3 regions of the Paraglaciecola sp. L3A3 genome follow, and region 3 is predicted to be linked to each of the others. Evidence: predicted binding sites of a transcription regulator. Region 3 holds the regulator's gene; each other region holds the start of a gene.
What was found. The regulator sigma-54, encoded in region 3, starts transcription at its own class of promoters, with help from an activator protein. The targets are predictions, from matches to a motif close to GTTGGCACGNNNNTNGNNT.

Region 1 (3,287 bases), 2.2 Mb from region 3:
GAGGAGTTTTCAAAGGTTTGAGCAAATATTGTGATATCACCTTTGGTAGGTGGGAGGAAACCAGTTAACATTTTCATGGTGGTTGACTTACCTGCACCGTTTGGCCCTAAAAAGCCTACTACATCACCAGGTTTTATGTCGAAAGATAGATCATCAACAGCGGTATAACTGCCAAATGACTTAAATAAGTTTTTTACTGAAATCATAGCAATCCTATAATGGCCAAAATTCACGCTGCTTATATATGGTGATAATCACATTATTTTCAACATTTTTAACCTAAAGTTTATAATAAAACCTAACTAAATATTTAAAGCATATTTCTTCACTTGGAAAAACCTCTGTTCTGTCATATTGTTCCACTATGGAAAATATTAGAACATCATCACTTATCGCCCCTTTAACTGCACAAAGCAAATATTCTGTGTTTAAAAGAATTGGCAACTTGTCTTTAGTTTTACTAGCGATAATTATTTGCACAAACCTCTGGCTACTCAATTCAGAACAAGCGGCAAACTGGCATAAAAAGCAAGCCAATCAATTAGGCCAGAGTTTGTCCAATTTGGCTGCCCATATTTTAGTCGAAGCAATCAGAAAAAATGACTCAAAAAAGTTAACTCAACAATTAGCATTTATTGGTGAAGATCCGCATGTGTTATCCGCTTCAATTTATGACAACAAAGGCACAATATTAGCTAACAATAAAATAGCAACTTCTGTTGTTGCCATCTATAAATTAAATTCAGCTACGCCTTTAGTTTTCGTGAAGAAGATAAAATACCAAGACGAGTTGATTGGTTATTTACGTATTATGTTAAAAGAAGAAGAAGTAATGAAGTACCACAGTGAATATCAGCTGCAATTATATCAACAACTAATCGTCTTAATGTTATTAGCTGGGGTGGGAGGAATATTAATTGCCAGAGTGTTCTATAAATTTAGATACAGAATGGCACACAAATAACTGTATTACCAAGCCCTGCCAGTAGTTAATACATCATAGGGATTTAATTCACTAATCGAAGATTTAAGTTCTTCTTCAATACCATCTAACTGCTTGAATTTTTTACAAAACCATCTAGCTTTATGTTTTAACATATCCAGCGGGGGAGCATCTACTGAGTTGATATTATTCTCAGAATTTTCTAACTGCTTAGCGATAGCTGCCACTTTCTCTTCGGTCGTTTGTTCACTGACCACTAAACCACCAATTGCTGACAGCACGCCGCCAACCGAAGTATTAATAGCTTGCTCAATTTGCTCTTCTAATTCTTTATCAACCAAATCGTCCACTTGCTCTAACCTGCCAGGCCCCATATAAAAATGGTTATTCGATTGAATAAACTTTTCTTTAACGCTCATTTTGACTTGTTTTAAGGACTTCTGTAGTTTTTGTTGGCTAGCATCATCTTTGACTAAACCACCATAAACTTTTTCTATAGTGGCCACTGCTAATTCAACCCCCTCATTCGCTAAGAAGATCATTTTGGGCACCACTTTATGAAAACCTTTCGATAATTCGCTTAATGTTTGATTTTGCTTTTGATCTAATTCAATCCACTCACCTTTAACAAAAAGTTGTGAATTACCATTAATTTGATATACAGTTCTGCCGCCATCATCAATGATTCGGATCTGTTTATCAGTCACCAGAATGCCAAAGTTGAGGGAAACCTCACAGTTATTGTTAGCCAGCACTGTGCTGCTAAAAAAGAATAAAAAGAATAATTCGAACCGCATCAACTTCCACGAATAAATTTGTAATAACATCAGAAAGAACTAGTGTGCCAATATCAATCTAAAATGCAAATAAGATCAGATAGGACAAACAAAAGATCGGTTAATCAACATTACGTACTAAACGGGTAAAAACGAATAAATTCTTCTCTTTAATTGAGTTACTACTATTAAAAAAAGCCACCACCCAAGAACGCTGAGGATCGATTACTGAAGGAGTTGAACTCCAAAAATCATCTGACGGGGTATTTGGGAAGAAAATTTCATTAATCGCAGGACGAACACATTTTCGTTCAGTTAAGCTAGATAACTCTTTCACATTAGGCACCCTCCAGCCTAATTTATCGGCATATTTATAACCATGAGCCGTTTGTAACGCTTGCTGCCAAGTGAGCTCACTGGCATCACCAGTACAGGTCTCACTCTCCCATGTCTGACCTAAGCTACAACGCATCCAAGTTAACCCTAAAATCTGATCAGTAACTGTCCCGTCACCATTATCAAGAAACTCTTGTGCTTGAGCCGTTTCATCAAAATCAACCAAACAAGTTTGGCTAATGGCAGAAAAACACCAAAAACAGCAAATTAAAATAAATACCTTCATATTATCGCCCTGCCCTAACTAAACGAATGTGCGCTGCAGTTGATTTATTCAAAAAATTATCATTACCTGAGGTGAAATCTATCGCCCAAGCATTTTGCGCACCTAATTCAGACATCCCATCAGCACTTGAGTCTTGGGTCCAGTACCATACAGGTGAACCTAATGATGTTGTGGTGTAGGGAAAATATAATTCATCAACTGTTGGTGAAGACGTTTTACCAAAATGTACGATGGATAATAATTCTTCGTGGGTAGGTAAACGCCAATCTCTAAAATTACACAACCCTTGAGTATTAACTGCCGTGATATACGCACTGGTATTACATAAAGCAAGGGTACAACTGGCATTAGCACCTAACTCATCGCCTAAATATAGATCTTCATCCTCACTTTCTTCATACCAACTAACTGTACTGCTACTGGTATGTAAACCGGCACTATCAAAGGCGGTTTTTACTTCCCAAACTAAGCCAGTAATATTATCTCTAATGCAACTCCAATCTTGCGTAGGATCGTCTACTTCATCTCCAATCACATCTAATTTAGTAAAATCAAATCCTTGTTCTCCCCTTCCAGCTTTAGCAGACATGCCATTTTGATAAATAACATCTTGCCCTCGCTGACCATCTTGCCCCGGAAAATCAGCCTGATAACTACTCAACACTTGTGAATTATTAGCTTGTTGGGAGACACCAGTATCGTTCAAAGGTTGAATCGGCAAAGGTTTAATTGTGACAGTCACACTGTCTTCCACTTGATTGCCTTGCTTATCTTCTATTTGCAAAGTAAAAGTCAGATCTTGAGAGCTTAAAACAGTGGGTGCAATGGCAAAAGTTTGTAAGTTATTACTGCTGTCAATCACAGGCGCATTTTCTGAGTCATTTAACCAATTAGCAATCAGAGGTCTAGAAGCTGCGATATTAGTACTTGCCACACCATTTAGATT
Region 2 (3,287 bases), 140 kb from region 3:
CCGTAACAGCTTGCGATAAGTCTTGCAGGCTCTCGCTACGTTTCTCGGCGGTCACGATAATGTTTTCAATGGCTCTTGCAGGCTCAGGGTTTGCTGCTGAAGATGACTCTTGAGCATATCCTGCGTGCGCGATGAAATTTGAAACAACCAACGCTGCGGCTATTGGCTTCAATTTGAAGGTTTTGTTGTGCATTAGTTTTTCCTAGAGTGAATTGAATGTGTGTTCATTCGACAGGTATGCTTATTTCTGCAATATATTAGTTATGAATTTAAGCTGTTAGTCGACTTATCAATGTGTAGCAGGAAAAGTGCCAGTTTTCTGACCGCTCAGACAGGTTCTTTTTTGATTTTGTAACTCATTGAATTTATGTGATTATTAATAAAATTTTTTAGTGTAGAAGAATAGAATTTCAAGAAGTAGGTAACGATAGAGGGGGTTCTTAATGTGCAAAATAATACTATGTTGCACAATGAAAGAGCGGTATTTTTTCAATATTGCTGATTATTGTATTCGCTATCTCACTAGTATTACTTTGACCGTTCGATTAGTTATATGTGTTTCCTTGAATTGGTGATCTTACAAATGCAGAGGAAATAGAAATATTCGCCCAAAAAAAGTGCAAGAATGACTCATTTTGGGCATAGGTGTTAATTTAGTGCAAGTAACAAATAAATTAACTGAGAGGTTAACTTTCTTTATCTTCAGGCAGCAATAAACTCATAATGATAGCTGTGAAACCAGCGGTGGTAACAGCTGATGAAAGTATGTTTTTTAATAGCCCAGGCAAGCCTTGTACCGCTTCAGGCACCATAAGTACTCCTAAGCCAGCACCAAAAGAGGTGGCTATGATCAGTGATTTCCGTCTATCAATAGGTTCACTGCTGAGTATTTTAATACCTGCCACCGCGATAGTGGCAAACATCACTAAGGTTGCTCCTCCTAATACCGGTTTAGGAATAGCTTGCAGTACACCACCAATAATAGGGAACAGGCCCAGTAAAACCATGATCCCAGCAATGTAGAAACCAACGTGACGACTGGCGACACCTGTCATTTGGATCACCGCATTGTTCTGGCCAAAAGTGGTATTGGGGAAAGTATTAAATACAGCAGCTAGGGCTGAATTTAGACCATCGGCTAATACCCCACCTTTGACTCGCTTAAAGTAACTATCACCTTTAATAGGCAGGCCACAAAAAAGACTATTAGCGGTAATATCGCCAGAGGTTTCTAATGCGGTTAAAAAATAGATAAGGGCAACAGGTAAAAAGATATCCATGTCAAAATTAAAGCCATATTTAAATGGCACAGGTAAACTAAACCAAGGCTGTTCCACTACGCTGGCAAAAGATACTAAGCCTAAGGCGTAAGCTAGCACTGAGCCTGCTAACATTCCCATCATAATGGCTGATAGCCTGATCCAAGGGTTTTTAGATATATTTAGGCCGATTATTAGCACCAACACAAATAAGCCTAAGCCTAAGTTTTGTACTTCACCAAAGCTAGTGCTGCCAAAGCCTCCGGCTAAGTCTGTGATCCCCACTTTAATTAAGCTTACACCAATTGTGGTAATCACTATGCCTGTGGTTAACGGAGTGATAATGCGTTTCACTTTGTCGATAAATTGGCTAACAATAATCTCGATAAAAGCCCCAACAAAACAGATACCAAACATAGTGGCTAATATTTCATCATTGCTGCCGCCTTTGGCTTTAATCGCAAAGCCTGCTACTAATAGGGCGCTGACAAAAGCAAAACTGGTACCTTGCACCGCAATCAAACCGCAGCCTACTGGGCCGAATGTTTTAGCTTGTACAAAAGTAGACACACCTGAAATAAACAATGCCATACTAATTAAATAAGGCACTTCAGCTTGTAATCCTAGTGTGGCACCTATGATAAGTGTTGGCGTGATCACCCCAACAAAACAAGCCATAAGGTGTTGCAATGCGGCGGTAATACTTTGGGATTTACTAGGAATATCTTCAAGGGCAAATAAGATATCTGAGTTAGCTTTCATTCGTTTTCCTTTTAACTTACTCATGTATTGAGTCAGTAATATTCTTAATCATCTTGTGATGAATAATCAAAGGAAAGCAAGAATCTGACCAATAGGTCAGAAACGTGGTGAGCCGATAGTTTTTATATAAATTTAGCCGTCTACTTGTTCTTCATCAAGTAAACTTTCGCTATAGGGATCATAATTAAATGCCCCTAAGAATGTGGTGTACTCATCATTAGCTACACCACTTAGTTTTGCGCTGTATTCTTGTTCAAACAATAAAATTATCCAGCTCACTTGTTCTAGTTTGTTCTTTTTAGCCTTACTCATAAGATTAACAATATAAGAACTTGAACAAGAACACTGACCAGCAGCATCACGAATATCAATCAAACCATCATGAGAACCGTTAGTTTCCATATCTTCAGGTAAAAAATACCGAATATTGTAATTAGCCGACCAAGTGTTTTTAGCGCGTTTATTATTTTTGAAAAAGGTCTCTTCAAAATATTCATCTGGTATATCAGCATAAGGATAATTAGAAGCCCAGATTGAGACTTTATTTTTTTTATTAAAAAGTTGATCTTGCTCTTCGGCTTGTGGCGTTTCTGTTTGCATAAAGGCTAATGGCCATAGGTGACTGAAAGAGCACACATAGTAATGGATGAGTAAAGCAGTAGCTAGGAAATAGGAGGTTGGAAAAGATAAAAGTAGTAGATAGCTATGACTGGCTTTAAAGTTCGATATTTCGACATCTAGTTAGCTGGAATCCAATTTTTAGTATTCAATAAAATAAAGTTGTTAAGATATTGATTTTATTTTGTTTTTAATTATTCAGTTACAATGACGTAGGTATTAGATAACCTGAGTACTGGTTAAGCCGAACCTCTCGATAACGCTCTTTTTGTGTCTAGCGGCGTTGGATTGTCTAGCAATAACACGTTATTAAGCTATTGAATTGTAATGACAAATCCAGATTAGACGATATTTCTTATCCAGAACTCAGGTTAGATAATTTAAACAGATTTCTCAATTACCTATGGCAAACGCTAAAAATTTTATAAGGTTGATTTACAAGGAAATCATCCTAAATGTTTTGAGACAGCTGTGATTGATTTAACAGCTACTATTAGGATTAATTCGTTTCTTTTATAGAATAGGCGATATCTTTTAAAGTAGTGAAGTTTGGAATTTTAAGAACTAACTGTATTTTTTGACTACTGCTTTCCAGAAGGTTTCTCGAGTGAGTTTTTTTAAGGCGACTGTGTGGGGATCTAATTGTTT
Region 3 (3,287 bases):
TGTGGGTCAGAGTGGGCAACAAGTTAACTGGGATATTGTCTACACAATAGTAACCGAGATCTTCCAATGCTCGTAATACTACAGATTTACCTGAGCCTGATCGTCCGCTGATAATGATGAGTTTCATTTAGCTCATAACCTCAAATAGTTCTTGATTAGTTTTTGCACTGCGAATTCTATGTAATGTATCTTTGTTCGTTAATTTTTGGGCAATCGCAGATAAAGTACCTAAGTGTTCGGATGCTTTTTCTTCTGGCACTAAAATAGCAATAAAAATATCTACAGGTTGATTGTCAATAGCATCATAGGGAATAGGTGTTTCACTGGTGACCACTATGGCTAAGACATTTTCTAGATCTTTTAATCTACCATGGGGGAGGGCGATACCATTGCCAATCCCAGTGCTACCCATTTTTTCTCTGCCGGTTAAACTGGCCAGTATGGTTGCTTGATCTATGTTGCTAATCACTTGAGACGCCGTTTGGCTAATGAGTTCAAGTACTCTTTTTTTACTAGTGCCCTGAACTGCACATAAAGTGCAGTCAGGGTGAAGAATGTCTTTAATTTCCATTATGGGATTCTATAGTTAATGGCGTTTGACTTTTTCCTTATGCCTAATCACTTGTCTATCAAGTTTATCGATTAAGCCATCTATTGCTGCATACATATCTGCATGCTCAGATGTTGCGAACACCTCCGTTCCACTGAGGTGTAATGTAGCTTCGGCTTTTTGACTAAGCTTTTCTACATTTAAAATTACGTGCACATTGTTGATATGATCAAAATGTCGTTCTAACTTGGTGAATTTAGTGTCGACATAGTCTCTCAAAGAATCTGTAATATCTACATGATGACCAGTAAGGTTAATTTGCATATCGCCTCTTCCTTCTAAAATTCGCCTATAATAGGCTCTTACGTTGGTTAGACGGGGGTATCAATAATGATTCCCGGTATTTTGCTATTGTTCGCCTGGCCACTTGTATACCTTGGTCGGCCAACAATTGTGCAATTTTGCTGTCGCTTAAAGGTTTACTTGGCTTTTCAGCTGCGACCAGCTTTTTGATCAACGCTCTAATGGCTGTTGATGAACATTCTCCGCCCGCATCTGTTGCTACATGGCTTGAGAAAAAATATTTAAGTTCAAAAATACCTCTAGGTGTATGCATATACTTTTGCGTGGTTACTCGTGAAATAGTCGATTCGTGCATGTCCACCATTTCTGCCACATCATTTAACACCATAGGTTTCATCATTTCGGGACCGTGTTCAAAAAATCCCATTTGTTGTTGTACTATACAATTAGATACTTTTAATAAGGTTTCGTTCCGACTCTCAACACTTTTAATAAACCATTTGGCTTCTTGTAAATGAGAACGAATAAATTGGCTATCAGAACTGTTTTTGACACTTTTACTCATGGCTGCATATTGCTGATTTACGTTCAGCTTTGGCAAACTGTCTGGGTTAAGTTCAACGGCCCAGCGACCATTTTTTTTGCTTACCGATACATCTGGAATAACGTATTCTGGTTCTCCAGTAACGATAGCCGTACCCGGACGAGGGTTGAGCGTTTGTAGTAAACGCATGGCTTCTCGTAACTCTTCTTCTTTTAGACGAGTTTTACGCATTAAGGTACGATAATCTTTACTACCAATCAGATCACAATAGTCGGTAATTAACATTTTGGCTTCTGCTAGCCATGGAGTTTCAGCTGCAAACTGTTTTAATTGAATCAGTAGGCATTCTTGTGCGCTTCTGGCGCCAGAGCCGATTGGATCGAGCATTTGAATACGTTTAAGTACCACTTCTACTTCATCTAACTCAATTTCTTCATCGTCCATGCTGGCCAATACTTCTTCTGTGCTGATGGTTAAATAACCACCTTCATCAATAGAATCAATAATGGCGATAGCTATGGCTTGATCGTTATCGCTGAAATGGGTCAGGCGCACTTGCCAAAGTAAATGGTCTTGAATATTGTCAGTGGTCTCACCTTGGAAAATTTGGTCGTCATCATGTGACGGGCCAGAACTGCTAACAGGTGAAGGCGCTGGGGCAGATGAAGCACTTAAATATTCATCCCAAGTGCTATCTAATGGTAAGTCTTCTGGAATATCGTTGTTTTGTAAAGCATCGCCTGAGTCAATATTGTCGACATTGACCTCTGAAGCGTCATTTGCGCCATTGGCATCATGATTGGTTTCTAAAGCTTTATCACCAGCACTATCAAATTGCTCGTCTACTTCCAATAGAGGGTTTGAATCAAGTGCCTCTTGGATCTCTGTTTGTAAGTCAAGTGTAGACAGTTGCAGGAGCTTAATCGCTTGCTGCAACTGAGGTGTCATTGTGAGTTGTTGGCTAAATTTTAACTGTAAAGAGGGTTTCATTTACTTCTTATGTTTAATTTATGTTTAATTCGTTGTTGATATCAGCCGAGTCAATTTATGGCTAACTATAGCCTGAATTGCTCACCAAGGTATACATCTCTTACACGTTGATCACTTAAAACTTCTTCTGAGGTACCAGATGCAATGAGTTCACCGTGACTTACTATATAAGCTTTTTCGCATACATCTAAGGTTTCACGTACGTTATGGTCAGTAATTAATACACCTATCCCTCGGTCTCGTAAATGTTGAATTATTTTTTTTATATCATTTACTGAAATAGGGTCGACCCCTGCAAATGGTTCGTCAAGTAGAATAAACTCAGGATCTGCTGCCAGTGCCCGAGCAATTTCTACACGGCGGCGTTCTCCACCAGAAAGGCTCATGCCTAAGCTGTTGCGAATATGGTTAATGTTAAACTCATCCAATAATGAGTCAGCCTGTTGTTCTCTTTGTTCTTTGGATAGCTCTTTGCGAGTTTGCAATATAGCCATTAAATTCTGATAAACAGTGAGCTTTCTAAAAATAGAGGCTTCTTGTGGTAAATAACCGATACCTTGTCGGGCTCGGACATGCATGGGTTGTAAAGTTAAAGCTTGTTGATCAATATATATTTCACCCTTATCAAGGGGGACTAAGCCAACAATCATATAAAAGGTTGTGGTTTTTCCGGCACCATTTGGCCCTAACAAGCCAACAATTTGTCCTGTGGATACCTCTAAGCTGACATCTCTAACAACTTGTCGTGATTTATAAGACTTGGCTAAATGAGAGGCTTTTAATACGGCCATTAAGGTTTTGATCCCTGTTGTTTGACGCTGTTAACTTTGTTTTTAGATTCGGGTTGGAAAATTGTAATAACCCGACCACTTTCTTGATTATTGCCTTGAGCAATGATTT

Region 1: the regulator sigma-54 is predicted to act here: its motif matches at 1,774-1,792, upstream of GQR87_RS06200 (DUF2884 family protein).
Region 2: the regulator sigma-54 is predicted to act here: its motif matches at 2,096-2,114, upstream of GQR87_RS18595 (nucleobase:cation symporter-2 family protein).

What each region holds. Positions count from the first base shown of each region.
Region 1 is NZ_CP047023.1:1,497,628-1,500,914, reverse strand. Features, by position in the region: gene GQR87_RS06210 (ABC transporter ATP-binding protein) at 1-206, opposite strand, end outside; gene GQR87_RS06205 (AhpA/YtjB family protein) at 365-964, shown strand; gene GQR87_RS06200 (DUF2884 family protein) at 970-1,740, opposite strand; gene GQR87_RS06195 (DUF1566 domain-containing protein) at 1,841-2,341, opposite strand; gene GQR87_RS06190 (DUF1566 domain-containing protein) at 2,343-3,287, opposite strand, start outside.
Region 2 is NZ_CP047023.1:4,489,662-4,492,948, reverse strand. Features, by position in the region: gene GQR87_RS18600 (TonB-dependent receptor) at 1-193, opposite strand, end outside; gene GQR87_RS18595 (nucleobase:cation symporter-2 family protein) at 687-2,021, opposite strand; gene GQR87_RS18590 (immunity 22 family protein) at 2,154-2,621, opposite strand; gene GQR87_RS18585 (hypothetical protein) at 3,204-3,287, opposite strand, start outside.
Region 3 is NZ_CP047023.1:4,630,830-4,634,116, reverse strand. Features, by position in the region: gene rapZ (RNase adapter RapZ) at 1-127, opposite strand, end outside; gene ptsN (PTS IIA-like nitrogen regulatory protein PtsN) at 128-571, opposite strand; gene hpf (ribosome hibernation promoting factor) at 587-874, opposite strand; gene GQR87_RS19125 (RNA polymerase factor sigma-54) at 900-2,387, opposite strand; gene lptB (LPS export ABC transporter ATP-binding protein) at 2,453-3,178, opposite strand; gene lptA (lipopolysaccharide transport periplasmic protein LptA) at 3,178-3,287, opposite strand, start outside.